Regions from separate parts of the Microbacterium sp. 05T445 genome, predicted to be linked through region 1. Evidence: predicted binding sites of a transcription regulator. Region 1 holds the regulator's gene; each other region holds the start of a gene.
The links. The regulator LexA, encoded in region 1, represses DNA repair genes until DNA is damaged. The targets are predictions, from matches to a motif close to TCGAACANNTGTTCGA.
Positions count from the first base shown of each region.

Region 2: AC1DDU_RS05525 (HNH endonuclease signature motif containing protein) is a predicted target of LexA. The motif match lies at 3,520-3,535, and genes of this name have one in related genera.
Region 3: AC1DDU_RS08135 (intein-containing Rv2578c family radical SAM protein) is a predicted target of LexA. The motif match lies at 5,503-5,518, and genes of this name have one in related genera.

Region 1 is NZ_JBFTKJ010000002.1:985,130-995,069, reverse strand. Features, by position in the region: gene infC (translation initiation factor IF-3) at 1-470, opposite strand, end outside; gene AC1DDU_RS14125 (DUF1844 domain-containing protein) at 758-1,126, shown strand; gene AC1DDU_RS14120 (pyridoxal phosphate-dependent decarboxylase family protein) at 1,138-2,529, opposite strand; gene AC1DDU_RS14115 (SseB family protein) at 2,606-3,466, opposite strand; gene priA (bifunctional 1-(5-phosphoribosyl)-5-((5-phosphoribosylamino)methylideneamino)imidazole-4-carboxamide isomerase/phosphoribosylanthranilate isomerase PriA) at 3,450-4,196, opposite strand; gene hisH (imidazole glycerol phosphate synthase subunit HisH) at 4,270-4,935, opposite strand; gene hisB (imidazoleglycerol-phosphate dehydratase HisB) at 4,932-5,540, opposite strand; gene AC1DDU_RS14095 (histidinol-phosphate transaminase) at 5,537-6,631, opposite strand; gene AC1DDU_RS14090 (LysM peptidoglycan-binding domain-containing protein) at 6,687-7,079, opposite strand; gene lexA (transcriptional repressor LexA) at 7,344-8,024, shown strand; gene AC1DDU_RS14080 (hypothetical protein) at 8,116-9,684, shown strand; gene metE (5-methyltetrahydropteroyltriglutamate--homocysteine S-methyltransferase) at 9,681-9,940, opposite strand, start outside.
Region 2 is NZ_JBFTKJ010000001.1:1,129,313-1,139,252, reverse strand. Features, by position in the region: gene AC1DDU_RS05540 (choice-of-anchor K domain-containing protein) at 1-622, opposite strand, end outside; gene AC1DDU_RS05535 (ATP-binding cassette domain-containing protein) at 1,024-2,040, shown strand; gene AC1DDU_RS05530 (ABC transporter permease) at 2,037-2,858, shown strand; gene AC1DDU_RS05525 (HNH endonuclease signature motif containing protein) at 3,619-5,073, shown strand; gene AC1DDU_RS05520 (ATP-binding protein) at 5,093-8,182, opposite strand; gene AC1DDU_RS05515 (hypothetical protein) at 8,315-8,536, shown strand; gene AC1DDU_RS05510 (DUF1801 domain-containing protein) at 8,553-8,975, opposite strand; gene AC1DDU_RS05505 (HhH-GPD-type base excision DNA repair protein) at 8,975-9,553, opposite strand; gene AC1DDU_RS05500 (FtsX-like permease family protein) at 9,682-9,940, shown strand, end outside.
Region 3 is NZ_JBFTKJ010000001.1:1,690,353-1,700,292, forward strand. Features, by position in the region: gene AC1DDU_RS08115 (cellulase family glycosylhydrolase) at 1-1,140, shown strand, start outside; gene AC1DDU_RS08120 (TetR/AcrR family transcriptional regulator) at 1,124-1,816, opposite strand; gene AC1DDU_RS08125 (alpha/beta hydrolase) at 1,887-2,846, shown strand; gene AC1DDU_RS08130 (hypothetical protein) at 2,903-3,295, shown strand; gene AC1DDU_RS08135 (intein-containing Rv2578c family radical SAM protein) at 3,329-5,494, opposite strand; gene AC1DDU_RS08140 (M15 family metallopeptidase) at 5,614-6,918, shown strand; gene AC1DDU_RS08145 (acyl-CoA dehydrogenase family protein) at 7,080-8,243, shown strand; gene AC1DDU_RS08150 (ABC transporter substrate-binding protein) at 8,448-9,940, shown strand, end outside.

The sequences.
Region 1 (9,940 bases):
TCCGCGAACTTGCGGAGAAGTCGCACACCCTGCTCGGGGCGCGACTGCTCGCGACCGCGGAACAGGATCATGGCCTTCACCTTGTCGCCGGACTGGAGGAAGCCCTCGGCGCGCTTGAGCTTGGTGATGTAGTCGTGAGCCTCGATCTTCAGACGGAACCGGACCTCCTTGAGGACGGTGTTCGCCTGGTTGCGACGCGCTTCCTTGGCCTTCTGCGCGGCCTCGTACTTGAACTTGCCGTAGTCCATGATCTTGACCACAGGCGGCTTCGAGTTGGGGGCCACCTCGACGAGATCGAGGTCGGCCTCCTGGGCCAGGCGCAGCGCCACCTCGATGCGGACGACGCCGACCTGCTCTCCGTTCGGGCCGACGAGGCGGACCTCGGGCACCCGGATGCGGTCGTTGGTGCGGGGATCGCTGATGCGGAACTCCTTGGGTAAGAGGGCTGGACCACCGCGACACACGTTCATGTCGCGGGCGGAAGAGGATCCACTCCACCCGTCAGGACGCTTCAGCGCCGACTTCCTGCACCCTCTCCTCTGACGGAGCTCCCGCCCGGTCGCCCTGGCGGCTACCCCTGACCATGACGGTCCGAGGCGGAGTGCATGACCCGGTAGCCTGGAACGGCAAGCGCGGGTGGGATGTGATCCACTTTCCGATCCGGTACAGAACGCACCGGAGACCGCAGCAGTCTATCAGAGAGAACGGCGTGGACACGATTCGAGACCAGGACGGCCAGACAGCGGACCCGACGGCGGTGGACGCCGAACGTCAGGCGCGCTGGGAGGAGCAGGAGCGGGCGGCGGCTGCGGCATCCCGCGACATCGCCGACGTGCCGGCCGTCGAGGTCATCACGACGGCGGCCGTCCACCTGATGAGCGCGGCCGCGGTCAAGGTCGGCCTCGCCGACGACCCCGAGACGCAGACCGACCTCGACGAGGCGCGCAAGCTCATCAACGCCCTCGCCGGACTCATCACGGCAGGAGCCCCCGAGATCAGCGACATGCACGCCCGGTCGCTGCGCGACGGCCTGCGCTCGGTGCAGCTCGCCTTCCGCGAGGCCTCCGTCATCCCCGACCCCATCGGCAAGGGCCCCGGCGAGAAGTGGACCGGCCCGGTCACCTGATCCGGCGCTGATCAGCCCGCGCGCAGGAGAGCGGATGCCGCCGCCTCCAGCGTGCGCGCCACCTGCGCGTCGTCGGTGCCCCAGTTGCTCACCGAGAACCGCAGCACCGCGCGGCCGCGCCACTGCGAGGACGACGCGAACGCGACGCCGTCCGCGCGCAGCGCGTCCGCCCAGGCGTCCGTCCCCTCGTCGTCGATGCGCGCCACGCACACCTGCGTGAACGCGACGTCGTTGAGCACCTCGACCCCGGGAAGACGCGAGAGCCCCGCCGCGAGGCCGGTCGCGGCATCCGTCAGTCGTTCCACGAGCGCCGCGACGCCCTCGCGCCCCATCGCGCGCAACGCGGCGTACGTGGGCACGCCGCGCGCGCGGCGCGACAGCTCGGGCACGCGATCGTGCGGGTCGCCGTGGTCGGCGCTGGCGGTGCGGCTGAGGTAGCTCGCCGACATCCCCATCGCCGCACGCAGCGCCGCCGGATCGGCGACGATCGCGATGCCGCAGTCGTACGGCACGCTGAGCGTCTTGTGCGCATCGGTCGCCCACGAGTCCGCCCGCTCCACGTGCGCCACGAGTGGGCGGGTGCGGGCGGATGCCGCCGCCCACAGCCCGAACGCGCCGTCGACGTGCACCCACGCCCCGTGCAGGTGGGCGGCGTCGATCGCGGGGCCGAAGTCGTCGAACGCGCCGGAGTGGAGGTTCCCCGCCTGCAGCACGACGATCGTCGGCGCATGGTCGAGCGCGAGCTCGGCCTCCAGGGCGGCGACGTCGATGCGTCCCTCGGCGTCGGCAGGGACGACGACAGGGGCACCCAGGCCCAGCATCCGCACGGCGTGGTCCACCGTGTCATGACGCTCGGCGCCGACGATGACCCGCACGCGGGGCCCGCCGGCGAGTCCCTGCAGCGATGCATCCCACCCGACATCGCGCAGCACCGCATCGCGGGCGGCCGCCAGGCAGGTGAAGTTCGCGACCGTCGCGCCGGTGACGAAGCCGACGTCCGACCCGGCGGGAAGGCCCAGCAGGTCGAGGATCCACTCCCCCGCGAGCTCCTCCGCGGCCACCACGCCAGGCGTCACGGCCCGCAGCGCGGTGTTCTGGTCCCACGTCGAGACGAGCCAGTCCGCCGCGAGAGCCGCCGGCTGCGTACCCCCGATCACCCAGCCGTAGAACCGCGCGCTCGGCATCCCCATGAGGCCGGGCTCCACCGCCGTGGCGAGGTGACGGACGACGGCCTCGGCATCCTGCCCGGCATCGTCCAGGCGGCGGCCGAGGGCGTCCTTGACGTCCTCGATGTCGACACGGGGCGGGATCGGCCTCTCGTCGAGGGCGGCGAGCCAGGCCTTCGCGGACTCGGACGCGGCGCTGAGCGCGCGCGCAGAGGCGGTGGACTCGGGATGCTCCATTGCGACCTCCTGCGGCTGGTTCGCGCCGTCGAGAGACAGGAGGACTCTACGCCCGAGGGGATACCTCTGTCGCCGGTCAGGTGCGGACGAGCTTCACCGTGAGCGAGTCGACGAGCACCGCGATGCGGTCGTCGGCGGCCCACCGCTTCGCCAGCCGGCCGAGCACGGCATCCAGCTCCGCCTTGTCGAGGCCGTTCATGAGCTGCAGCTTCACGATGAGCTCCGGTCCGCGCAGACGCGCGTCGGGGTCGCCCGCGTCGACGGCGAGGTCGATCACGGCGAGCTCGCCGCCGATGCTGTCGTGCAGCCCGGCGAACACCTCGGGCGAGAGGAAGCTCGGCTCCCACGCATGCTGCTGGCCGATCGCCCAGACCGCCGGGCGGCGCAGGACGAACTCGGTCTCGGACCCGGGATCGACCACGATGAGGTCGGTGTCGTCCGCCGCGGCCGCCAGCGCGGTGCGCACGCCGTCCGCAGGGACGGGCCGGGCCGCGGCATCCCATCGCTGCATCGCCGCGACGGACGTGAACACCGGCAGCACCCGCCGTCCGTCGGGCGCGGCCACCGTGACGATCGAGAGCTCCTGCGTCTTGTCGACCTCGAGCCCGTGCGGGCCGATGCCGTGATCGCCCTTCTCGGCGACCAGCGGGATCAGCAGGCGCGCGTGACGGTAGGCGTCGACCACGGCGCGCTGATCGCCCGCGCCGGCACGGAACGCGGTGAGCGCCGCGAGCAGCGCCGGATCGGCCGAGCCGTCGTCGGCCGCGTGCGGGTTCGCCTGGAAGCTGCGGCCCTCCCACGGGACGCCGGCGGAGTCGCCGCCGTGCCCGTGCGCGGCGTCGCGCCCGTGCGCGGCGTCGCGCCCGTGGGCGGCGTCGTGCCCGTGGGCGGCGTCGCGCCCGTGGGCGGCGTCGTGCGGGTCAGTATCCGGCGACATCCAGCGCCTCGGCGAGCGTGAAGGCGCCGGCGTACAGCGCCTTGCCGACGATCGCACCTTCCACGCCCAGCGGAACCAGGTCGCGCAGCGCCGCGATGTCATCGAGGCTCGACACGCCGCCGGAGGCGACGATCGGCTTGGGGGTGCGCGTGGTCAGCTCACGCAGCAGGTCGAGGTTGGGGCCCTGAAGGGTGCCGTCCTTGGTGACGTCGGTGACGACGTACCGGCTGCAGCCGGCCGACTCGAGGCGGTCCAGGACCGTCCACAGGTCCCCGCCTTCGCGCGTCCAGCCGCGGGCGGCGAGCGTCGTGCCGCGCACGTCGAGGCCGACGGCGATCGCGTCGCCGTAGCGGCCGATCACGTCGGCCGCCCACTCGGGGTTCTCGAGGGCCGCCGTGCCGAGGTTGATGCGCGAGGCGCCGCTCTCGAGCGCGGCCTCGAGGGTGCGGTCGTCGCGGATGCCGCCCGACAGCTCGACCTGCACGCCCTTGACCTGCTTGATCACCTTGCGCATCACGCCCGCGTTGGACCCGCGGCCGAAGGCGGCGTCGAGGTCGACGAGGTGGATCCACTCCGCGCCCTGGCGCGCGAAGTCCAGCGCCGCGTCGACGGGGTCGCCGTAGCTCGTCTCGGTGCCGGCCTCACCTTGGGTGAGACGGACGGCCTTGCCGTCGGCGACATCGACCGCGGGCAGCAGGACGAGCTTGGGTGTGGACGCGAAATCGTTCATGGTTCCCTGACAGAAGAGTCGGCAGTTGTGCGAGATGGTAGGCCGGGCATGCGCCCCGGCAGACGGCACGGTCTCAGAGGGTAGCCCCGCCGAGGCCGTCGATCCAATTCGCGAGGAGTCGGATGCCGGCATCCCCCGACTTCTCGGGGTGGAACTGGGTGGCCGAGAGCGGTCCGTTCTCGACCGCGGCGAGGAACGGGGTGCCGTACTCGCACCACGTCAGCACCGGCTCCGGGAACGGCGGCTGCACATCGAGGAGCCACTTCTGCGCGCCGAAGGAGTGGACGAAGTAGAACCGCTCGTGCTCGATGCCGCGGAACAGTCGCGAGCCCGCACCGACCTCGACGGTGTTCCAGCCCATGTGGGGCAGCACCGGCGCATCGAGCTCGGTCACGACGCCGGGCCACTCCCCCATGCCTTCGGTGTCGATGCCGCGCTCGACGCCGCGCTCGAAGAAGATCTGCATGCCCACGCAGATGCCGATGACGGGGCGCCCGCCGGCGAGGCGGCGCTCGATGAGCTCGTCGCCGCGGCTCGCACGCAGCGCCTCGGCGACCGCGCGGAACGCACCGACGCCCGGTACGAAGAGGCCGTCGGCATCCATCACCAGGCCGCGGTCCGACGTCAGGCGGGCGTCGGCGCCCGCGGCGATGAGTGCTTTGACCGCGGAGTGGACGTTGCCCGAGCCGTAGTCGAGGACCGCTACCAGCGGCTTGTCCGCCGGGGCGAGGTCGCTCACAGGGCGCCCTTCGTGCTGGGGATGCCCTCGACGAGGGGGTCCAGGGCCTTCGCCTGGCGGAACGCGCGCGCGAAGGCCTTGTACTCGGCCTCGGCGATGTGGTGCGGGTCACGACCCGAGATCACGCGGACGTGGACCGTGAGCGCGGCGTTGAACGAGATCGCCTCGAAGGTGTGGCGCACCAGCGACCCGGTGAAGTGCCCGCCGATGAGGTGGTGCTCGAAGCCCTCGGGCTCGCCCGTGTGCACGAGGTAGGGGCGCCCGCTGATGTCGACCACGGCCTGCGCCAGCGCCTCGTCGAGGGGCACGAGGGCGTCGCCGTAGCGCGAGATGCCGGACTTGTCGCCGAGCGCCTCGCGGATCGCCTGACCGAGCACGATCGAGATGTCCTCCACGGTGTGGTGGGCGTCGATGTCGGTGTCGCCGGAGGCGCGCACGGTGAGATCGGTGAGCGAGTGCTTCGCGAAGGCGGTCAGCATGTGGTCGAAGAACGGCACCGTGGTGTCGATCCGGCTGCGGCCGGTGCCGTCCAGATCGAGTTCGAGTTCGACCGTGGACTCGCTCGTCGCCCGACGGAGCGAGGCGGTGCGGGGTGCGGCGCTCATGCGGCCGATCCTACCGAGGCCAGGGCGTCGAGGAACGCGGTCGTCTCGTCCTCGGTGCCCGCCGTCACGCGCAGGTGGTGCGGGATGCCGACATCGCGGATCAGCACACCCTCGTCGTACAGCGCCTGCCAGGTGGCCGCGGGATCGGGGACGCCGCCGAACAGCACGAAGTTCGTCCACGACGTGTGCGGGGCGTACCCGAGGGCCTCGACCGTCGCAGAGATGCGGTCGCGCTGGGCGACGATCTCGTCCACCATCCGCAGCATGACCGGGGCGTGCCGCAGCGCCGCGCTCGCGGCCGCCTGCGTCAGGGCGCTCAGGTGGTACGGCAGGCGCACCAGGCGCAGCGCGTCGATGAGGGCGGGGTCGGCCGCGAGGTAACCCACGCGGGCACCGGCGAAGGCGAATGCCTTGCTCATGGTGCGCGAGACCACCAGCCGCTCACGGCCGGGGAGCAGCGTCAGCGCAGAGCGCTCCTCGCGGGGGGCGAACTCGAAGTACGCCTCGTCGACGATCACGATGCCGTCGGTGGCCTCGTACACGGCCTCGACCACGTCGAGGCCGAGCGGCGTACCGGTGGGGTTGTTCGGCGAGCACAGGAAGACGACGTCGGGCGCGGCGTCGGCGACCTGGGAGGCGGCATCCTGAGCATCGACGGTGTAGTCGTCGGCGCGTGTGCCGGAGATCCACTCGGCACCCGTACCGCGCGACAGGAGCGGGTACATCGAGTAGGTCGGCGAGAACCCGAACGCGGTGCGCCCGGGACCGGCGAAGGCCTGCAGCAGGTGCTGGAGCACCTCGTTCGAGCCGTTCGCCGCCCAGATCTGATCGCGGGTCAGCCCGTGGCCGAGGTAGTCCGCGAACCCTTCGCGCAGCGCCGTGAACTCACGGTCGGGGTAGCGATTGACGTCCCGCAGCGCCAGAGCGATCGAGTCGAGGATGTCGTCCGCGACCTCCTGCGGCACGGGATGCGTGTTCTCGTTGACGTTGAGGGCGACCGGGAGCGGTGCCTGCGGAGCACCGTAGGGCTTCAACCCCCGGAGATCGGCGCGGAGAGGGAGGTCTTCGAGGCGTACGCTCACCCCTCCCATGGTAGAGCGGGATGCCGTCGCCCCGAGCCGCGTGACGTCACACCCGCCGCCGGGATCAGCGACCGGCGGCGTACTCCGCCGGAATGGCGAGCTGCTGCCCGACCTCCACCGCCACGGTGTCGAGGGCGTTCAGGCGAACGAGCTCATCGACGACATCGCGGGGATCGCGATCGGGGGCGACCTCCTCGGCGATGGTCCAGAGCGATTCGCCGGCCGAGACGGTGATCGTGGGGAACGTGCCCGCCGGTGCGCCGGCGTCGCGCGATGCGAGGGCCGCACCCCCACCCAGGATGGCGGCGCACAGCGCGATCACCGCGGGCAGAGCTGCGAGCAGCGCCAGCACGCGGCGCCCGCGGACGGTCAGTCGGAGTCGCGTTGCACGCCGGGCGGCGGTGCCGACGGCGCGAGCAGGCGAAGGGACGGACGTCGTGTAGCCGATCGCAGTCATGCTGTTCTCCTCCTGGTGGGGAGAGATTCGCATTCCCCACTCGGCCGGGAGTGGAGAATGCGAACCTCTCTTCCGAAGTTATCTTCGAGTCTCTACGATGTCAATACCGGATCCCGACGGCGATCTCTCGAACGCGACACGCGGCGAGGTTGTTCCCCAGACGCATCGGATCCGGATACGGTTTCGATACGGGAACCCCACCACGGGCCTCCGACATTCGAAGAAACAGCGCTCGACGGCGGAGCGCAGAACGGGAGCCGGAAGATGAGCGACGCGGCCGGGCGCGAGAAGCCCCAGACTCGTCGGCGCAAGAGCCTCAGCGACAAGCAGCTCGCGATCCTCGAGGTGATCCAGCGCTCCATCGCGCGCCACGGCTACCCGCCGAGCATGCGCGAGATCGGCGACGCCGTCGGCCTCAAGTCGCTCTCGAGCGTCACCCATCAGCTCAACCAGCTCGAACTGAGCGGCTATCTGCGCCGCGACGCAGGGAAGACGCGCGCGATGGAGGTGCTCATCGACCTGCCCGGCACGTCGACCGAGAGCCCCGCCGACACCGCGCCCTCCGTGGGCGACGCCGCACTCGTGCCGCTGGTCGGGCGCATCGCGGCCGGGGTCCCCATCACGGCCGAGCAGCAGGTGGAGGAGATCTTCCCGCTCCCCCGTCAGCTGGTGGGCAAGGGCGACCTGTTCATGCTGAAGGTGTCCGGCGAGTCGATGATCGACGCCGCGATCTGCGACGGCGACTGGGTCGTGGTCCGCTCGCAGGCGACCGCCGACAACGGCGAGATCGTCGCCGCCATGCTCGACGGCGAAGCCACCGTCAAGACATTCCGCCAGCGCGACGGGCACACCTGGCTGCTGCCCCGCAACTCCGCATTCGAACCCATCCTCGGCGACGAGGCGGTCGTGCTCGGCAAGGTCGTCGCGGTGCTGCGCGCGGTCTGACGCCGTTCTCCCCCGTTCGTCCGCGACGAGCCGTTCGGCTCGCGCGGAGCGGCGACTGGCGGGGGTCCGCCCCAGACGCTATAAGGGGGGGATGACCGACGTGACCAGCGCTGCAGCGACCGACGACCTGCGCGCGCGCCTCGAGGCGCTCGAAGCCGAGAACGCCCGCCTGCGTGCGGAGGCCGCGCCGGCGCCCGCCGCGCCCGCGGCCAAGACGCAGGGCAGCCGGTGGCGGGCCTTCCTGTCCGCGCTGTGCATCGTCATCGCGACGGTCCTCGTGCCCGTCTCGATCGTGGCGGCCTGGGCGCGCGTAGAGCTCGTCGACGAGACGCGCTTCGTCGAGACCTTCGCCCCGCTCGCCGACGATCCGCAGGTGCAGGCGCTCGTCGCCGACCAGGCGACGACGGCGATCGAGGACTCCCTCGACCTCGAGGGCCTCACGAACGATCTGTTCGACGGCATCCAGCAGCTCGACCTGCCCCCGCGTGCGCTCGCGGCACTCGACCTGCTGCGGGCACCCGCCGTACAGGGCCTGGAGAACCTCGTCGACACGACCGTCACGAAGCTCGTGCAGTCGGATGCCTTCGCCGACGTGTGGGAGACCGCGCTGCGCGCGAGCCACAAGTCGCTGGCCGCGGTCGCCGCGGGCGGCACCTCGAGCGGGGCCGTCGTGATCAGCGACACCGGCGAGGTCGGCATCCAGCTCGGCCCGATCGTCGACGAGGTCAAGAAGCGCCTGGTGGATCGCGGCATCGGCTTCGCCGCGTCGATCCCCCCGATCGACAAGACGATCGTCGTCGCCCAGAGCGACGCGCTCACGGTCGTCGGCACCGTGTACAACCTGGCGGTCGCCGCCGGCTGGTGGACGCCGATCATCGCGCTGGTGCTCTTCCTCGCGGGCATCCTCATCGCCCGGCGCCGCTCCACCGCGGTCCTCGGCACCGGCGTGGGCATCGCCGTCGGCGCCGGCACCCTTGCGATCGCGCTCGGTGTCGCGGGCTCCGTGCTGGCGCTGAGCGCTCCCCAGCTCGGTCTGCCGGCCGGCGCGCTCGCCTCGATGTACGAGCAGATCACGCGCGCCATGCGCGACACCGCGGTCGTCCTGATGCTGCTGGGCGTGGTGATCGCGGTCATCGCGTGGATGTCGGGGCGCTGGCGCGGCGCGGTGGCGGTGCGGCGCGGACTCGCGTCGGTCAACGCCGGTCTGCGCGGGGCCGCGCTCTCGCACAACGTCGACACCGGCCGCTTCGGTGCCTGGCTGTACGCGCAGCGAGTGCTCGTGCGGATCGTGCTGGGCGCCCTCGCCGTCCTCTGGATGATGCTGCTGCGGCCGCTGTCGGTGGGCGAGGTCTTCCTCGTGCTGATCGTCTGGCTCGTGGTGTGGTGGGTGTTCGAGCTGCTGCAGCGCCGCCCCGACGAGGCCGCGGCTGTCGAGGCCGCAGCGGCCGAGGCCGCCGAGGTCGCAGCCGCCGAGGCCGCAGCCGCCGACGCCGCCGCGGAAGCGGACGCAGCCGCAGCCGCAGCCGCAGCCGCAGCCGCAGCCGCAGACGACGCGGACACGCTCGTCATCGACGCGGACGCGAACGACACCGAGGTGATCGACGGTGGGGACGCCGCGACCGGCGAGGCCGCGGCATCCGCACCGAAGAAGGGGTCCTAGCCCGCGATCCCCGCGCGCACTCCCTGCGTCGCCTCGACGAGGTTGCGCAGGGAGGCGACGGTCTCGTCGTAGCCGCGCGTCTTCAGGCCGCAGTCGGGGTTGACCCAGACGCGCCGCAGCGGAAGCTCGGCGACCGCCCGGTCGAGCAGGTCCGTGATCTCGTCGACCGACGGCACGCGCGGCGAATGGATGTCGTAGACGCCCGGCCCGATGCCGGCGGCGAAGCCGGACGTCGCGATGTCGCCGATCACCTCGC
Region 2 (9,940 bases), on a different contig from region 1:
TGACCGTGTTGACGAACTCGAGCACGTCGTTGTTGGCCGGATCCTGGGGCGGGTTCACCTGATTGGGCGTTTCGTGCAGGCGCCAGGCGTACGACAGGTCGATGCCGAGCAGGCGCACGTCCATGACGCCCTGGAACCACTGGTTCGACGTGTACACCGGGTTGTTGCGGTGCACCATGCGGCCGAGGTTGAAGGCCACGCCGGTCTGCACCGACGGGACCGCGGCGGGGGAGAAGCCGACCGCGCTCTGCGACGACAGGTCGAGCTGCGTGCTGCAGCCCGAGCCGCCCCTGCCGTGGGCCGAGTAGGCCGTGTCGTCGTACGTGACCCAGTCGGTCGCGCCGTCCGCCCAGGCGGCGGCCTCGGTGCCGGCCGAGCCGCCGGGGTTGGCGATCGGGCCGGTCGTGACGCTGTCGGCGGCCGAGCCGTAGCGCACGCAGTCGCCCGTGTTCGGAGCAGGCGCGACGTCGGCGTTCCAGCCGGTGTGCGAGGTCATGCGTGCCTGCACGTCCTCCGTCAGCGGGATCGACAGCTGCGACGCCGACGCGGGCGCGGCATCGGCCATGACCCCCACGGCGACGGTCGCCGGGGCGATCAGCAGCGCCGCGGTGAGCGTCGCCATGAGGCGCCGCGACCGGTGGGCAGGTTGTTTCAAGGCGCGCGGGCGCGCGTGAGCAGGACGCATCGGAGAACCCCCAGGTAGGCGCCCCGTGCGGGCAGGGCGCGACGATACATCGCACCCCGTTCGGGCAGGGTGCGACGGTGCATCGCACCCCGTTCGGGCGGGGTGCGACGGTGCATCGCCCGCCGCCGCTTTCGGGTCGGCGACGAGCGCTCTTCACTCAGCAAGACGTCCATGCCGGAGGTTCATGACGCGCGCCCCGAAGAATGTTCGGGAGGAGCCGGGATGCCGGGCTCCCGCGTGACAGCGCTGTGACAGCGCGGCGGCAGGAGGAGGCATCCGTCGACAGCGTCGCGACAGCGCCCGCGGCGCACTCTGGGTGACGTCGAAAGGCGAATCCCATGACCATCACCAGTTCCGCATCCCGCACCCCCGCGGTCCGCGCCGAAGGGCTCGTGAAGAGCTTCGGCAGCAACCGCGCGGTCGACGGCGTCGATCTGACCGTCGAAGCCGGCACCGTCTACGGCGTGCTCGGCCCCAACGGCGCGGGCAAGACCACCACCATCAGCATGCTGGCCACCCTGCTGCGCCCCGACGCCGGCCGGGCCGAGATCTTCGGCTACGACGTCGTGCGCGACCCGCAGATCGTGCGCCAGCTCATCGGCCTCACCGGGCAGTTCGCGTCCGTCGACGAGACGCTCTCGGCCACCGAGAACCTCGTCATCTTCGGGCGGCTCCTCGGGCTCTCGCGCACCGACGCGAAGCGCAAGGCGTCGGAGCTGCTCGAGGAGTTCTCGCTCACCGAGGCCGCCACCCGGCCGTTGGCGAAGTTCTCCGGCGGCATGCGCCGCCGGCTCGACCTCGCGGCATCCCTCATCGCGCAGCCGCCGCTCATCTTCCTCGACGAGCCGACCACCGGCCTCGATCCCCGCACCCGCGGGCAGATGTGGGACACGATCCGCCGCCTCGTCGCGACCGGCTCGACCGTGCTGCTGACCACGCAGTACCTCGACGAGGCCGACCAGCTCGCCGACCGCATCGCCGTCATCGACCGCGGCACCGTGGTCGCCGAGGGCACCGCCCTCGAGCTGAAGGCCTCGGTCGGTCAGGCGTCGCTGCTGCTGCGGCTGCGCGCCGGCTCCGACATCGCCGAGGCGCAGCGCGAGATCGCCCGGGTGCTCGGCGTCACCGCTGTCGTGTCGCCCGAGGCCGCGCGCCTCACCGTACCGATGAGCGACCCCGACCGGGTCGCCGACCTCTTGGTCGCCTTCCGCGAGGCCGACCTGCACCTCGAGGAGCTGAGCGTGCAGCAGCCGACGCTCGACGAGGTCTTCCTCACCCTCACCGGCAAGGGCGTGCCGGAAGACGACGAGGCCGCCCACGCGACGGCCGACGACCTGGAAGGAGTGCGCGCATGACCGCCATCGCGACCCCCATCGTGCCGGTGTCCGACCGGCGCCTCTCGAACCGCACGAGCCTGACGCTCACGGTGCAGAACACGCTCACCATGGCGTGGCGCGGCATCCTGAAGATCCGTCGCACACCCGAGCAGCTCATCGACGTGACGGTGCAGCCGATCATCTTCACCCTGATGTTCACGTACATCTTCGGCGGTGCGATCGCCGGCGACGTGCAGAACTACCTGCCGATCATCATCCCGGGCATCCTCGTGCAGACCGTCATCACGACCTCGGTCGTCACCGGCGTGCAGCTGCGCGAGGACATGGACAAGGGCGTGTTCGACCGGTTCCGGTCGCTGCCGATCGCGCGCATCGCGCCGCTGTCGGGAGCCCTGCTGGCCGACACCCTGCGGTACACGATCGCGACGACGCTCACCTTCACGATGGGATTCATCATGGGCTTCCGCCCCGGTGGCGGACTCGGCGGCGTGATCGCGGCCGGCCTGCTCGTGATCGCCTGCTCGTGGGCGATGAGCTGGATCTTCGCCTTCTTCGGCGTGATCGCGCGCACCGCGTCGAGCGTGCAGGGCATCTCGATGCTCATCCTCTTCCCGCTGACGTTCCTGTCGAATGCGTTCGTCCCCGCCGACACGATGCCCGACTGGCTGCAGTGGTTCGTCGAGATGAACCCGGTCTCGCACCTCGTGACGGCCGTGCGCTCGCTCGTCAACGACGGCGTGGTGACCGGCGACGTCTTCGTCGCGCTGCTCGGCGCGGCGGTCATCGTGGCCGTGTTCGCGCCGCTCACGGTGCGCGCGTACATGCGCAAGGCATGAGCGGATGCCGGGACCCGTGGCGAGAGCCGCGGGTCCCGGTGGGCGGGCCGGAGTGGCGTGAGGCTGCTCCGGCCCTTCCCTGTTGAGCGGGGCGGCGCGGATCCAGACCGGTGTGTGCGAGCCGTCTAGATTCGCACGATGACGGGATTCGTCCGCTTTCAGAGCCTTGTTCCGAATCGTCGCGGCCGGTACCCGGGGGTGTTCGCCCTCGTGAACGGCCTGGCGAGCGAGAACCAGCTGTCTTCGCGGGACGCGAGGTGGGTCCGTGAGTCGAATGATCACGCCGAGGCGACTTATCCAGACCCATCGAGAGCGGTGCCGGACTGTTACGACCCGATCGTGAACCCGGGAGCGAGATCCTGGTTCAAGTCATCGGCGCACGAACTCCTCGATCTCACGCGGGGATACCTCGATCTCTTGGATCGCTATGGAGTGCGATGGGTCGAACTGCGGAGGACCGCTCCCGGAAGAGTCACGTATGAGGGTGATGTGCAGGTCGTTGCGGTGCCCTTCACGTATCCCGATGACTGGCCATTCGGGCGCTGACAGCCCGCGGGAGCGGCCCTCTGGTGTGCGCTCCACCTTTCAGCGCGCTCGGCTGCCAGTCGAGAGATGACCGCCCCCTGTCCCTGAGACTTTGCTGGCGGGAGGGTTACGAGATTCGTAACTATGTTCTATACTGGGGCTCTGGATCGGACTCGTGCCCACCTTCGTTCGATCTTCCGTCGCACCGTCTGTGGCGCCGTTCTGCGGGAGAGACATGGGGCACGAAGTCGGCACCGGCGACGCGGCCTGGGGTGCACTGGAGCGGGTGGTCTCGGCGGTGCAGGCGACCAGGTCTGAGATCGCACGCCTGCAGGCGGAGGAGGCGCGACTGCTCGACGAAGCCTCCGATGTCGTCCGCGCACGCGAGGAGGAGCGGCGCATCGCCGGCCGGCGTACTGCTCACGAGCTGCCGCTGCGCGAGGTGTCGAGTGAGCTCGGCGCGGCCATGCGATTGAGCGACCGCACCGTCCAGGCACGGATGTCGGCGGCGAGCACTCTCGTCGAGGCGTTCGCGAAGACGTTCTGCGCACTGCGCGAGGGGCAGATCGACTTGGCGCACGCGATGGCGATCACCGACAGCGGCGCCGCGATCAGCGATCAATCGATGCGCGCCGAGTACGAGCGCATCCTGCTCGAGGCCGCCGAGTTCGAGACGCCCGCCCGGCTGCGGGCGATCGCGCGTGTCGTCGCGGCGCGCATCGATCCCGAGATGGCGGCGGAGCTTCGTCGACGTGCTGCTGCCGAGCGCCGCATCCGCCTCATCGATCTCGATGACGGAATGGCGCGCCTGCTCGCCGACCTGCCGGCGGTCCTCGCCCACGCCATCTTCGACCGCCTCACCCGGATGGCGGAGGAGGAGCGTGCCTCCGGAGATCCGGCGGACGGAGCGGATCGCGGCGCAGCAGTACGCGATGGGTCCGGCGCGCACAGCCGTCGACCGCAGGCCGCTGCGACGCCGGGAAAGGAGCCGGCGTCGGCGGCGGCCGAACCGTGCGCTGACGCGGACCGGGCGGCGACGTCGTGCACCGGACCGACGGGGGAGAGTCGAACGCTCGATGAGCTTCGAGCCGACATCTTCGCCGATCTCGTTCTCACCGGAGCGCCGACCGCCCATGGGGACGGCGATGCTCTGGCGGCGATCCGCGGCCACGTGCAGATCACGATCCCGGTGCTGACCGCGGCGGGCCAAGACGACGAACCCGCGCTCCTGACGGGATACGGGCCGATCGACCCCTCGACGGCCCGTGAGCTCGCCGGCGGTGCGAGCGGCTGGGATCGCGTCATGTTCCACCCGCATACGGGACTTCCGCTGGCGGTCGACAGGTATCGTCCCAGCGCTGAGCTTCGCCGGTTCCTCCGGGCGCGGGACGAACGATGCCGGTTCCCGGGCTGCTCGCGCCGTCCCACTCGGTGCGACATCGACCACACCGTCGACCATGCCAGGGGCGGATCGACGCAGGACGCGAATCTCGCCCACTTCTGCCGACGCCACCACACCCTGAAGCACGCGAGCCCATGGCGCGTGCGACAGCTCGGAGGTGGGGTGCTCGAATGGAGGAGCCCCACCGGGCGCCGTCACCTCGACAAACCGCCGCCAGTGGTCCGGTTCGTGCCGTCGAGCGTGTTCGCGGAGATGCTCGTCCGCGGGTCGCGCGATGCCCCGTTCTGAGCAGCCGCGTGCCGAGCGCTCAGCCCAGGAGCGCGGTCAGCACCGCGAGGTCATCCTGCGCCTCAGCGGGCGAGCTCGGAAGCGCACCGGGTCCGGTTCCCGCTTCGGCAGCGCCGCTCGCACCGACTGCGGCCGTCGCACCGTCTCCCGGCCCGACCTCGCCTGCCGGCAGGTCCGCGTCCGCGGCGATCGCCAGCGAGCCCGTGCCGAGCCGTTCGCGCATGACGCGCAGGAACGGTTCGCGAGCGTCGACCCCGCCGCGCAACGTCGTCGCGGCCTGCAGCGCACGCCGGGCGTCAGCATCCCTCCCGTTCGCAGCGAGCCAGCCGGCGATCGAGACCGCGGTGTCGGAGATGATCGGGTGGTCGCCGCTGCGCGTGGCGGCGGGCAGCGCGACGCGCAGGGCGGCGGCGGCATCCGGAAGACGTCCCAGCAGGATCAGCGCCTGCGCGCGTTTGGACTGCGACCACGCCTTCAGCTGATCGGGGAACGAGGCCCCGCTGACGTCGACGGCCTCGAGCAGGCGCAGCGCGGCATCCCCGTCGCCGACGGCGATCTCGATGGCGGCACCGTCCAGCTGGGCCTGCGCGATCGCCTGCGGCGACTCCTTCGCGCGGGCGAGCTGCATCGTCTCGGCGAGTCGGGTGCGGGCCTCGTCGACGCGGCCGAGCCGCAACAGCAGCCCGGTGCTCTGCGATCGCTGCTGGACCGCGTCGGCGGTCGAGGTCAGCCCCAGCAGCGCCGCGCTGGACGTGTCGGCGACCTCCAGCGCCTCCTCGAGGTCTCCCGCGAGCTGCAGCCACTCCGACCGCATCTGGCTGGCGAACGCCGTGCCCCACACGTCACCGAGTTCGCGGAACATCCTGAGCGACTTCTCGCTCTCGACGCCGAGCGTGGCGGTGTCGCCCGCGTTCTGGGCGACGGCCGAGCGCAGCATGCTCACGAAGGCGCGAGACCACTCGGGTGCGTCCGGCCCCAGATCCTCGATCGCCGTGTTGCGCGGCCAGGGGTTGCCGGGAGGCGTCGTGCGGATCGTCGTCAGGATGCCGCGAAGCAGCGGACCGACCACGGCCGAGAGCTCGCTCGGGTGCGCGGCAGCGGCGGCGACGACCGCGGGTGTCTCGCGTTCCAGCAGCTCGATCCCGGAGGTGCGGATCCGGTCGCCGTCGTCACGGGCCGGATCCGCGGGCACGACGGGGCCGATCGGTCCCGCGGCATCGCCTCGACTCTCGCCGAACGCGCGGCCCAGCAGCCCGACGCCGCGCACGACGACGGCGGGCTCGGAGTCCATCGCCTCCGCGGCGTCGAAGAAGCGGGAGAGGCCGGAGACGAGCTCCTCGAAGCGCTCCCGCATGAGCCACGCCCACAAAGACGCCCGGACGAGGCGCACGCCGACCTCCTCCAGACCCGGCTGCTCGGAGCACGCCCGCAGGGCCGCGCTGAGGTTCTCCTCGTCGGCGTCGAACCACGCGAGGCCCTCTCGCACCTCGGGTCCGCGGAGCCGCGCATCCTCGCGGGCGGCGAGTCGTGCCATCGTCCGTGCCTGCACGGCGCGGAACCCGGCCTCGCGTCCTTCCGTCCGCAGCCGGTCGATGCCGTACTCGCGCACCGTCTCGAGCATGCGCAGGCGCCCGTCCGTCCGTCGCAGCAGGGACTTGTCGACGAGTCCCTCGAAAGCGTCGGGGTCGACCCCGAACCCTTCGGCGACCGCGGGGATGTCCCGCACGTCCACGCCGTCCGGGAACACCGCGGCGGCACGCAGCGCGGTGCGCTCGGCATCCGTCAGCGTCTCCCAGCTCCAGTCGATGAGCGCGCGCAGCGTCTGATGCCGCGCCTCGACCGCGCGAGGGCCGGTCGCCAGGAGGGCGAACCGGTCATCGAGGCCGCGGTCGATCTCGGCGATCGTCAGGGTGCGCGCCTTCGCGGCCGCCAGCTCCAGCGCCAGCGGAAGCCCGTCGAGCCGCGTGACGATGCGCGCGACGGCCTCCTCCTCGTCGGGCGACGGCGGCGTACCGCGTGCCGCCCGCACGCGACGGGCGAACAGTTCGCGCGCGTCGGCGCCGGGAAGCGGGCCGAGGTCGACGAACGCCTCCCCGGCCAGACCCAGCGGTTCGCGGCTGGTCGCGAGGATCCGTGCCCCCGGCGCACCCCGCAGCAGGTCGAGGGCGACGTCCGCCGCCTCGAGCGAGACATGCTCGCAGTTGTCGAGCACGACGAGCAGCGTCCGGCCCGCGAGCGCCTCGGCCACACGTTCGCGCGCGCTCGTCGACACGAGTTCGCCGACACGGATGCTGCGACCCACCGCACCGGCGACGGCCGCCCACACCTCGCCCGGCGCCGCCGGGGCGAGCTCGACGACGATGGATCCGGGCCGGCGACGCGCGGTCTCGAAAGCGAGCGTGGTCTTGCCCGCGCCGCCCGGGCCGATCAGGGTGACCAGCCGCTCGGCCTGGAGCTGCTCGCCGATCGATTCGAGCTCATGGCGCCGCCCGATCAGCGGGGTCAGCGACGCGGGAACGGCCGACTCCGCGACCGACGCATGCACGCTGCGCTCATCAGCGGCTTCGCCACCGGCGGAAGAACCCCCGCCTGGTGCGGGCTCGCCCGCCGCGTGCGGCGCAGCCTCGCCCGAGGACCCGTTCGCGGCGATGCGCTCGGCGTGGGCGCGGTCCTCGAGGAGGTCGCGCACGACCCAGTCGAAGCCCTCGCCGGGCGTCCACGGGTCGCCGTGCCACAGATCGAGAGCGGCCCGGGCATCCGTCGCGGCCTCGGCCGGGTCTTCCGCGCGCCGTGCGCGGGCCACCAGGTCCTGGAACCGCGCGATGTCCACGTCGTCGCGGGAGACGGCGAGCCGGTATCCACCGGGCACGGCTTCGAGCACCCCCGTAGGGAGCACGCGGCGCAGCCGTGAGGCGAGCGACTGCAGTGCGGCGCGCGGGTCTTCGGGAAGATCGTCGGGCCACACGTCCTCGGCGAGGGAGCGGTAGGCCACGGTGGTACCGGCGTCGAGGGCCAGACGCAGCAGCAGCGCCTCCTGCCCGCGCCCGCGGACCTCGAGCGGGGCGCCGTCCGCCTCCGCCGCGAGCCCTCCGAAGAACCTCAGCCGCACGTCGTCCACCTTAGGACGCGCACCCGCCTCGACCGGCGTGCACGCCGCGACCCGACGCACGCGCGCCGGCACCCGACGTACGCGCAGTCGCCGTCCCGTGCGCGACCTCCGTGCATCCGCGATGCTGGGACGATGAGCGGCACGCCTGACGGGTTCGAGTTCGCGGTCATCGGCGCCCAGGTGGAGATCCGACACCACGGCCGACGGGCCGCGATCCTCCGCAACGCCGCGGCGCAGAAGTTCCTCGCCGACGTGGAGCGCGGCGACCCGCAGCAGCTGATGGCCCGGGTGACGGGCGACTACAAGCGCGGCAACGAGCGCGCCCGCCGCACGGCCCGACCGTCAGGCGGGTGAGGCCGTCGGTGCGACGTCAGTCCGTGACGGTGATCGTCGCGGAGCCGGTGTCGCCCTCGAGGACGCGACGGTAGTCCTCGGCGACGATCTCGCGCAGCACCTCGGTGTCGACCTGGTCGAGGTCCTTGATGTAGAGGCATCCGACACCCGTGTCGTGCGGGCCCAGCTTCGCCAGCTGCGCGGTGTGCGCCCCCGTGTCGAGCAGGTAGACCGTCGTGGCCTGCCGCCGCGGGGCGAACGCGGCGACGGGCATGTCGCCCTCGGTCCCGGTCGGATACCGGTAGTGGCACGAGCCGAAGCCGACGATCGTCCCCCACATCTCGGGTTCACGCCCGGTGATCTCCCGCAGGAGCGCGACCATCGTGGCGGCATCCCGCTGCCGCTTCACCGGCGCGACGGCGGCGATGAACTCGTCGACGACCCCTCCGGTCTTCTGCATCAGACGCCCCCGCCGCCCTTGGCCGCGGCCTTCATGGCGCGCTTGTGCTCGCGCACCTTCACGAGCGAGTCGGCCGAGACGATGTCGGCGACGCTGCGGTGCGAGCCGTCCTCGCCATAGGGAGCGGATGCCTCCCGCCACCCGTCGCCGGTGTACCCGTACTGCTTGCCCAGCAGCGCCAGGAAGATCTTGGCCTTCTGCTCGCCGAAGCCGGGCAGCGCCTTCAGCCGCTTCAGCACGGTCGCGCCGTCCGGCTCGCCCTGCGTCCAGATGGCGGCGGCATCACCGCTCCAGTCCTGCTCGACGGCGGCGCACAGCGCCTGCACGCGTGCGGCCATCGAGCCCGGGAACCGGTGCACGGCGGGCGTCTTCTTGAACTCCTCGACGAACGACTCGGGGTCGTAGCCGGCGAGAGTGGCGGCATCCAGGCTTCCCACGCGCTGCTCGATCTTCAGCGGCCCTGCGAAGGCCGTCTCCATCGCGACCTGCTGGTCCAGGAGCATGCCGATGAGCAGTGCGAGCGGGTCGTCGGTCAGGAGGCGATCGGCGTCGGCGTCGCCCGTGATGTGGAGCGTCATGCCGTCAGTCTCCCATCCGCGCCCGGTGCTCCACAGCCGGGGATGCCGTCCCGAGCGTGAGGAGCGAGCGTCCGTTAGGTTGGCAGGAGCCCACGTCAGCGACCGACGAACCGCGGAGGACCGAGCCCATGCCCGATCATCGCGCGGCGTCGCGATCACGCGCCCTGTCCGGCGCACGCCTGCTGTGGATCCGCTCCGCGGCCCGCGCCGGGCTCCTGGGGAGCACCGCGGCGACGGTCGCCGTCGCGGTCGCCACCGTATGCCTCGCGCTCGCATGGCTCTCCCACGCCGTCGCGATCGCCGGCGACCCGCCCCCGCCGGGCGTCGACCCCGACGAGGTCGCCGCGCAGGTCGCCGACGGGGCCGCGGCGCTCGCATCGGCGGCGC
Region 3 (9,940 bases), on a different contig from region 1:
GAGCCCGCACCGGGCGAGTACGACCAGGACTACCTGGACGACGTCGCCGAGCGCGTCGACTGGTACGCCGAGCGCGGCTACCGCGTCATGCTCGACATGCACCAGGACACGTGGGGCACGGGGATCACGCCGAGCGGCGACGCCGGCAACGGCGCCCCGGCGTGGGCGACGTACCTGGACGGGTACCCGGTCGCCGACCAGGACATGTGGGAGCTCTACTACCTCGAGCCCGGCGTCATCCGGGCCTTCGACAACTTCTGGAACACCACCGGCGAGCACCCCGAGCTCGCCGAGCACTATGCGGGGGCGTGGCGCGCGGTCGCCGAGCGCTTCGCCGACGAGCCGGCCGTCGTCGCGTACGACCTCATGAACGAGCCCTACGGCGGGACCGTGCAGGGCCCGGCCTTCGAGGCCGGACCGCTCACCTCGCTCTACCAGCGCAGCGCCGACGCGATCCGCGAGGTGGATCCCGACACGTGGGTGTGCCTGGAGCCGCAGGCGCTCGGCTTCAACTGGGGCCTGCCCACCGGCCTCGGCCCCGTCGACGACGCGCGCGACGGCGACCCCCGCATCGCCTTCTGCCCGCACCTGTACCCGCTGCCCATGGACCTCGGCGACGGCTTCTCGGGCACCAGCCGCGACCTCATCGAGGGCACCGTCTCGGCCTGGGCGTCGAACACGCTGCGCGCCGCCGAGGCGCTGGGCGGAGTGCCGGTGATCCTGGGCGAGTTCGGCCTGGACACCACGCTCCCCGGCGCCCTCGACTACGTCGACCTCGTCTACCGCACAGCGGATGCCGCGGGCATGGGTGTCGTGTACTGGTCGCGCGATCCGGGCAGCTGGGGGCCGTACGAGGGCGACGGGACGCCGCGCAACCTCGTCGCGGTCGTGGACCGCCCCTACCCGCGGGCGGTCGCCGGCCCGGTGTCGTCGTGGACGGTCGCGGACGACGAACTGGTCATCCACCTGGACGGCCCCGCCGGCGACGGCACGAGCGAGGCCTACCTCCCGGCCGACGCCTTCCCGGACGGCGCTGCCGTCGAGGGCGGTGAGGTCGTGGAGTGGGATGCCGCGACCCGCGTGCTCACCTTCACGATCGACGACGGCGTCTCGGAGGTGTCGATCACGCCGGCGCGGTGACCGAGGCGCCGGTGTCGGTGCCGGCGATCGCGCCGATCGATGCGACCAGCGCGGGATCGCCGCCGAGCGCGATCAGGCGGGTGCGCAGCGCGACCTCTGCGCGGCGGTAGGGCTCGGCGCTCGCGTGGAGCAGCGAGCGCGTGTTCGCCGCTTCGAGGAACGACACCATCTCGAACGTCAGCTGCCGCGCGTCGTCGAGGAGGGGCAGCTCGCCCGCCGCCATCGCGTGCTCGATGCTGCGGGCCAGGTAGTCCTCCCACTCCGACGAGGCCGCGACGATCGCGTCGCGGATCGGGCCCGGCTTGGCGTCGAACTCGACCGATGTCGCGGCGAAGAAGCACCCGCCGCGGAACACCCGGTCGCGGGAGTAGGCGAGCCAGTCCGACAGCAGGGCGCACACGCGGCCGAGGCCCCTCGGCGTGCGCTCTCGTGCGGGGGCGACCACGCTGTCGACGAAGACGTCGCGTGCGGCGGCGATCACCGCGAGCTGCAGCTGCTCCTTGGAGCCGAAGAGCGTCGCGATGCCGCTCTTGCTGTGGCCGGAGGCATCCGCCAGCCGGCCGATCGTGAGGCCGTCCAGTCCGTCGACGGTCGCGGTGTCGACGGCATGAGTCAGCACCGCGCGACGCGACTCGTCGCCGCGCAGGCGACGGCGGTCAACAGGTGCTTGTGTCATGCCAGGAGAATACCGTACGATCGTTCGTATTCATAAGTACGACCGTTCGTATTCTTGGATCGGAGTGATCATGAACGTCGCCATCGCCCTCGCGGGCACCACGGTTCGCGCGGCCGGCGCCGTCTCGCCGCGCTGGGGCGCCGCGCTGGCCATGCCCCTCTTCGGACACGTGGCGCGGCCGCGTCCGGTGCACCCGGACGACGAGCCCACGATGGAGCGCGCTCGCCGCAGCACCGTGCGGATCCCCGGCATCGATCGGCGCGGGGTCGACGTCGCGGTCTATGCGTGGGGCGTCGGGCCCCGCACCGCCGTCGTCTCGCACGGCTGGAACGGCCGGGCGAGCCAGTTCTCACGGCTGGTGCGCGAGCTCGTCGCCGAGGGGTTCCGCGTCCTCGCGTTCGATGCCCCCGCGCACGGGATGTCGGCCGGCCGTCACACGTACCTCGTCGACTGGATGGACGTGTTCCGCGTGCTGCAGGATCGCCGCGGCCGGTTCGACCTGATGGTCGGGCACTCCTTCGGCGGCCTGGCCACCCTCGTCGGCGTGGCGGGCGGCGTGGATGCCGGCCGCATCGTCACGATCGCCGCGCCTGCCGACGCCGATCTGCTGCTGACGCAGTTCCAAGGCATGCTCGGCTACCCCGACGCGGTGGCGGTGCAGATGCGCGAGGGCTTCGCGCGCCGGTACTTCCCCGGCGAGCCGGACCCGTACTCGTGGCTGTCGAGCGTGCGCCGGCCCCTCGCGCCGGAGGTGCCGCTGCTCGTGGTCCACGATCGCGGCGACCGCATGGTGCCGTTCGGCGAGGCCGAGCGGATCGCCGCCGCGAACCCCGGTGCGAGCCTGCTGGCCACGACGGGGCTGGGGCACAACCGCGTCCTCGCGGACGACGCTGTGCTCGACGCCGTCGTGGAATTCGTGACCGGGGAGCCGCGCGACGTCGGGCCGGCCACGGCCGCGCTGCCCGTCTCCGCTCCGTTCCGCGAGGGTGCGCTGCTGGGGGAGCGGGTCGCGGTCGGCGTGCGCCCGTGACGCTGCATGGTGTCGCCCGACGGCGCGAGTCGGCCGTCGTGGGGCAGAATCGGACGGTGCTGAGACGGCGACGCAAAGAGGTGCTCACCACCGGTGGCGTCATCGCCTCCGCGGTGATGGTGCTGATCGGGCTGGCAGTGCTCGTGCTCTGCGGAACGCTGCTGGTGCAGATCGTCATCGACGGCATCGGGCCGTTCGACACCGTCGGCATCGCGCGCCCGACTCCGGCATGGATCGCGATCATCGGCCTCTCTCTGGGCGCCCTCGCCGGCGTCGAGTTCGTCGTCGACTCCGTCGGCTACCTGATCCGCGCCGCCCGCGGCGAGCTGTCCCGGCCGGCGAACGACGAGCGGGCCCGCCGTCGGCATGCCGCACGCAAGGCCACTGCGCACCAGCGCCAGGTGGCGGCGCGGTCGGCCGAGGCGCGTCGGCGCGACGCCGGGGCGTAGGCGCGTCGACGCAACGTCGCCGGCGTCGACTCGTCAGAAGAGCCGGGAGGCGGTGTCCGCGGCGCCCGCTGTGCCATGGCCCGTGGCACGCAGGCTGGCCGCCGCGCGTCCTCGCGAGGTCGTCACGATGGGCGGCGCCGCCCGGGCGTCGGCCCGGTCGGCGAGCCCTGCCACCGGTCCGCCGCGCACGTTCTCGTCCTCGGCGTGACCATCGAGCCCGTAGACCCGCAGCAACGGTCGCACCCGCTTCGCGAGCCATGATCGGTACGCCTTCGGCGCGGTCGACGTGGCTCCCGGGTACAGTCCGCGGTAGGACGACACGAGCTCGGGATGCCGCTGCTCGAGCCATTGCAGGAACCACTGCTTCGCTCCCGGACGCAGATGCAGCGCGCCGTACACGACCCGCGCCGCGCCGGCCTCTTTGATGCGGGCCAGCGCGTGGTCGATCGCGGCGATCGAGTCCGTCAGGTGCGGGATGATCGGCATCAGGAACACGGTGACGCGGAACCCCGCCTCGGTCGCCGCCCGCACGGTCTCGAGCCGGGCCGCGGCGGTCGGTGTGCCCGGCTCGATGAGATGCTGCAGGTGGTCGTCGAACACCGCGATCGACATCGCGAGGGTGACATGCACGTCGGCGGCGGCATCCTTCAGCAGCGGCAGATCCCGCCGCAGCAGCGTCCCCTTCGTGAGGATCGAGAACGGCGTTCCCGACTCGGTGAGCGCCGAGACGATCCCCGGCATGAGCTTGTAGCGCCCCTCGGCGCGCTGGTAGGGATCGGTGTTCGTGCCCAGCATGACCGGCTCGTGCCGCCAGCTGCCCCGCCGCAGCTCCTTCGCGAGCACGTCGGCGACGTTCACCTTCACCACGACCTGCGTGTCGAAGTCCCGCCCCGCATCGAGCTCGAGGTACTCGTGCGTCCCTCGGGCGAAGCAATTGTGGCTGACGACGCCGTTGGCGATGAAATCCCCCGTCGAGGTCGTGATGTCGACCATGTCGATGGTCTCACCGAGATCCTCGATCGAGACGACGCGCAGTGGGGCATCCGACTTCACCGCGTCTCCGATCAGGCTCAGCTTCCGCGTGATCGCGGGTTGTGTGAGCTCGAAGAACCGTCGTCGGGCGGGAAGGCCACCGAGCAGGCGGACGCTGCTCACCCCGTTCGGGCGGGGAGGCTCCTGCACGAAGTGGAAGTCATGGCGTCGGAGTGAGTCTCCGATCGCCGCGAGGATGTCGGCGTCCGAGTTGGAGATGCGAAGCACTCCGCGGCTGCAGCTGCCTTCTGCGTCGAAGATCCCCGCCAGGAATCCCCGCGACCACTCGGGCGAGGCGGACTCCGGCCACCGGATGGCCTCGCCGATCGCGTCGAAGTCCGCGCGCCGGGAGGTGAAGATCGCGTTCATCTCGCGCCGCTGCGGGGTCGCAGGAGCGAACCGGCGAAGGGTGGTGCTGACGCCGACACCGCGAAGATAAGCACGGGACCGTTCCAACGCCTCGGCGTCTGCCAGTGCGAGACGGAATCGGTGGGCCACGAAGGTCCCCTCGCCTTTCGACCGCGGATACGTTCGCTTCAGCATCATGCCGTCCCCGCGGATCATCCCGCACAGGTACCCCTGCCGGTAGGCATCGGTCTCGGTGGCATCCGCGACCACGCCGCCCGTGCCGAACCCCATCAGCTTGTTGTTCGTCGTCAGGGAGGGGCGCTGAGGTGAGCCTGCGCCGGCCGGCCCAACGTACTTCCACCCACGCTCCGTGAGGAACCTGTGGTCGCCGCTGGCGGTCAGCTCGGTGCCGTCCGCGAGCGTCACCCGATACGCGTGCTTGCGCGTCGTCCATTGGGCCGAGACGGCCGCCCGCACATAGCGGCGATAGGCGCCCTCGCGACGCGTGCCGATCACCTCGTCTCCGGCGCGCACATCTGCGATGCGCTTGCTGCGGCCGTCCGCCATCAACACACGCGTGTCGGGATGCAGACAGTACACGCATGCATGAGAGCAGCCGCGATACGGATTAACGGTCCAGTCGAACGGCATCGCCGAGGCGCTCGGCACATGGTTGAGCGCCGACTTGCAGAGCACCTCGTGGAAGGTCACCCCGGCGAACTCGGGTGTGGTGACCGACCGCACCAGACCGTTCAGCTGCTCGAGGCCGGGCAGGGCTGCGGCATCCGCCACACCCAGTTCCTGACCCTGCCACCGCATGCATTCATGAGAACAAAGATTCGAAACCAAGTCAAGACCGACGCGCCATGATTAGAACATCGGCGGAACGGATGCCGGGTTCCTGGCGAAATCGGGCCGTCACGGGCAAGATGGCTCACGTGACGGAGCCTGGCGGGCTCGCTACCCCCCGAGCCGCCCCCGAGACTCGTCGTGCCGCCCGAGCGATGCGCGAGGAGGCCGATCGGCGTGCCCGCGAGACCGATACCGCCGTCGTCGCCGTCGAGCCTGCGAGCGACGAGTTCGCGCCAGGGTCGGTGCCGGCGGGCGCGCCTTCGGCACTGCCTCCGGAGTCGTGGACACCGGATGCCGCACCTCCGGCATCCGCCGCTCTCGGCGCCTCCACGGCCCACCGCGTTCCGCAGGTGCGCGTGCGGGGCCGCGGGCGCACGGCCCATTCCGCCCGCCCGGTCGTGAGCGAGCGGCGCCTGGCGCGTGCCGCGGAGATGCTCGAGGTGGACGACGACGGACAGCCGGTCCGCCACGCGCGTCCGCGGCGGCTCACCAAGCGCCTCGTCATCGTCGCGGGACTGGTCGCCGGTGCCGCCCTGCTGGCGGGGTCGGCCGCGATGACGGCCATGATGCTGCCCCCGTCGCCGGATGCCGACGCCGCGCTCTCGCTCACCGTCGCGCCGCCGGGCATCGAGGCGCTTCCCGTCCCGGACGTGGAGGAGTCGCCGCCGGCGGCCGACATCTGCACGCTTCCCGATGTGGCGACCGCGCTGCAGCGCGGTGACGACGAGGCGGCGATCATCGCGTCCGGCGGCGGCGAGGCCTTCCGGGCAGCCGTCGTGGAGGGTCGCGCGCCGTGCGTGAACCTCAGCGACTCGTCGCACGTGTGGACCGTGATGGACAAGATCCGCCCGGCGAGCCCCGTCGACTACCGTCCCGAGGGACTGGTGCTGCCCGACGGGGTCCGCAACCTGGAGGGCGGCGCGCTGCGCTCGGATGCGGCATCCGCTCTCGCCTCTCTCGCGAACGACGCCCGCGCGGCGGGGGTGGGCGAGATCGCGCTGGAGAGCGGGTTCCGGTCGTACGAGACGCAGCAGCAGACCTACGGCCGCCACTTCGCCGAGCGCGGCGAGCGTGCCGACCAGGTCAGCGCGCGCCCGGGCTACAGCGAGCACCAGCTCGGGCTCAGCGCCGACGTCGTCGCGTGCGCGGGATCGTGCGGAACGCTCGACCAGCTCGCGGCGTCGCCGCAGGGCCAGTGGATCGCCGAGCACGCCTGGGAGCACGGCTGGATCGTGCGGTACGTCGAGGGCGCGACCTCGGTCACCGGGTATCTCCCCGAGCCGTGGCATCTGCGCTACGTCGGTCCCGAGCTGGCCACGGCGTACCACGAGGGCGGATGGACGTCCCTGGAGGAGTTCTTCGGGCTCCCTCCCGCCCCGGACTACCTCTGACGGCGGCAGCGGCGCCGCCCGCCTCGGGAGACTCCCGGTGTGCCACGACTCCCTGGTGGGGAGTGGGGGACCACTCAGCTGAAACTGAGTACCATATCTCGTGAGATGCGATCCCAACCGGATCCATCTCCCCAAGCTCGACGACGAGAGGAAGGCGCACCATGGAGCGCGACATCTACGACGAGGACCACGACGCGTTCCGCGACGTCGTCAAGGAGTTCATCAAGCGCTACGCGACGGAGGAGAAGCGCAAGCAGTGGGATGCGGACGGCGAGATCGACCGCGCCACCATGCTCGCGGCGGGTGAGGCGGGCATCATCGGCCTGTCGGTCCCCGAGGAGTTCGGCGGCGCCGGGATGCTGCAGGACTACCGCTTCCGCTCGATCGTGCTCGAAGAGACCATCGGCGCCGGCCTCGGCTCGCTCGCCGGAGCCCTCGGCATCCAGGATGACCTGGCGGTCCCCTACGTCGTCCACATGGGCACGCAGGAGCAGAAGGAGAAGTGGCTCCCCGGCATGGCGACCGGCGAGATCCTCGGCGCGCTCGCGATGACCGAGCCCGGCGCGGGCAGCGACCTTCGCGGCATCAAGACCACCGCCAAGCGCGTCGAGGGCGGCTACGTCGTCAACGGCGCCAAGACGTTCATCTCGTCGGGCAAGACCGCCGACATGGTCGTGACCTTCGTGAAGACCGGCGAGGGCAACCGCCCCGACGCGTTCAGCCTGCTGATCCTCGAGGACGGCATGGAGGGCTTCGACCACAGCAAGAAGCTCGAGAAGATGGGCTTCCACGGCTGGGACACCGCCGAGCTGTCGTTCACCGACGTCTTCGTGCCGGAGGAGAACCTCATCGGCGGCAAGGAGGGCCTCGGCTTCATCCAGCTCATGATGAACCTTCCGCTGGAGCGCCTGTCGATCGGCGTCGCCGCGGCGGCCGCGGGAGAGGCGGCGTTCGACTGGACCCGCGAGTACGTGCTCAGCCGCGAGGCGTTCGGCGAGCGCATCGCCGACTTCCAGAACACGCGCTTCAAGCTCGCCGACATGGCGACCACCGTCGACGTGATGTGGGCCTACACCGATCGCGCGATGATGCTCTACAAGGACCAGAAGCTCACCGCCGAAGAGGCGGCGAAGGTCAAGTTCTGGACGACCGACCGCGAGGCGGAGCTGCTCGACGTCGGCGTGCAGCTGCACGGCGGCTACGGCTACATCACCGAGTACCCGATCGCCCGCGCCTACCTCGACGCCCGGGTGCACCGCATCTACGGCGGCACGAACGAGATCATGCGCGACATCGTGTCGCGCCAGATCGTCGGCAAGCGCTGACGGGACGGCTCGCGCCGCACACCGTCCGGGATGCCCCGGACCTGAGCCTCTGCGGAGGCCCGGGTCCGGGGCATCCGTCGTCGATGAGATGAAGTCGTAACAAAAAAGGTTGTTTTCGGTAACGTTCTTGCCTATATTGTGAGCGAGCCGATGGTGTCTCGATGTCACCGGCTTTCCCTGCCAGGAGCCGAAAGGAATCACGGAATGTCAAGCCGGAGAGTGCGCAAGGCGTCGGTGGCGATCGCTGCCGGTGCAGCCGCGGTGTCGCTCATGCTCGCGGGCTGCGGCCCGTCCGACTCGTCGTCGGGCGCGGACGCATCCGCGCTGCGGGTGTGGGCGGGCAGCGCGAACCCCATCAGCGAGAACTTCAATCCGTTCGCCGTGGACACCGCCGTCCACGCGACCTTCGGGGCCATCTACGAGCCCCTCTTCTTCTTCAACCAGCTGTCCTCCGACCCGCCCGTGGGCCTGATCGGCGACAGCTACGAGTACAGCGAGGACGGAAAGACCCTCACCGTCGAGATCAAGCCCGACCTGAAGTGGAACGACGGCGAGGACCTCACCGCCGAGGACGTCGCCTTCACCTTCGGCTACGGGTCGAACGTCGACGAGAAGATGGTGTCGGCCGAGGCGACCAGCGACACGACCGTCGTGCTCACCTACAGCGAGCCGCGCTTCACCTCGGCGTCGCTGCTGCTGGGGTCGACGTGGATCATCCCCGAGCACATCTGGTCGAAGATCGACGACTACGCGTCCGAGACCAACCCCGACCCCGTGGGCTCCGGACCGTACAAGCTCAAGACGTTCTCCGACGCGGCCTACACCGTCGAAGCGAACGAGTACTACCGTGACGGCGAGCCGGCGGTCACCGAGGTGCAGTACATCGGCCTGGACTCCAACCAGTCGGCGCAGGACCTGCTGGCGACCGGCCAGCTCGACTGGGTCGGCCAGTTCATCGCCAATCCCGACAGCGTCACCGGCAGCGGCAAGATCGCGACGATGAACAACCAGCAGGACCCGACCGTCATCCTCACCTGCTCCAACGCCGACCTCGGCTGCAGCGGACCGCAGACCGACCCTGCTGTGCGACAGGCGCTGAACCTCGCCATCGACCGGTCGACGATCGCCGAGAAGGCCTTCGCGGGCCTGGTCGCCGAGAGCTCGCCCGCGTTCGTGCTGCTGCCTCGCGACGAGCAGTGGCTGAGCGACCCGGCGCTGGCGGCGAGCCCGCAGGATGCCGACATCGCGGCCGCGCAGGAGGTGCTCGAGGCCGCCGGCTACACGAAGGGCGGCGACGGCTTCTACGGCAAGGACGGCACGGCGCTGGAGATCGACCTGTTCTCGCCGGACGGCTGGACCGACTACAACGACGCGGCGAAGCTCATCAGCGAGCAGGCGGCGGAAGCCGGACTGCGCGTCAACGCCCGCACCGTGTCGGATGCCGAGTACTGGACGCCGATCTCGGGCGGCGACTTCCAGATGGCGCTGTACGGCCTGACCCAGTCGCTGGTCGCCGACCCGTTCTCGAACTACGACCAGTACTTCGCGGGCAAGTCGACGGCGAAGGTGGGCGAGGACCCGACGTCGGGGCAGAACTACTCCCGCTACCAGAACGCCGACGTGGACGCCGCGGTGGAGGTGGCCGCGGGAACCCTCGATGAGGACGTCAAGAAGGAGGCCTACGCCACGATCCAGGC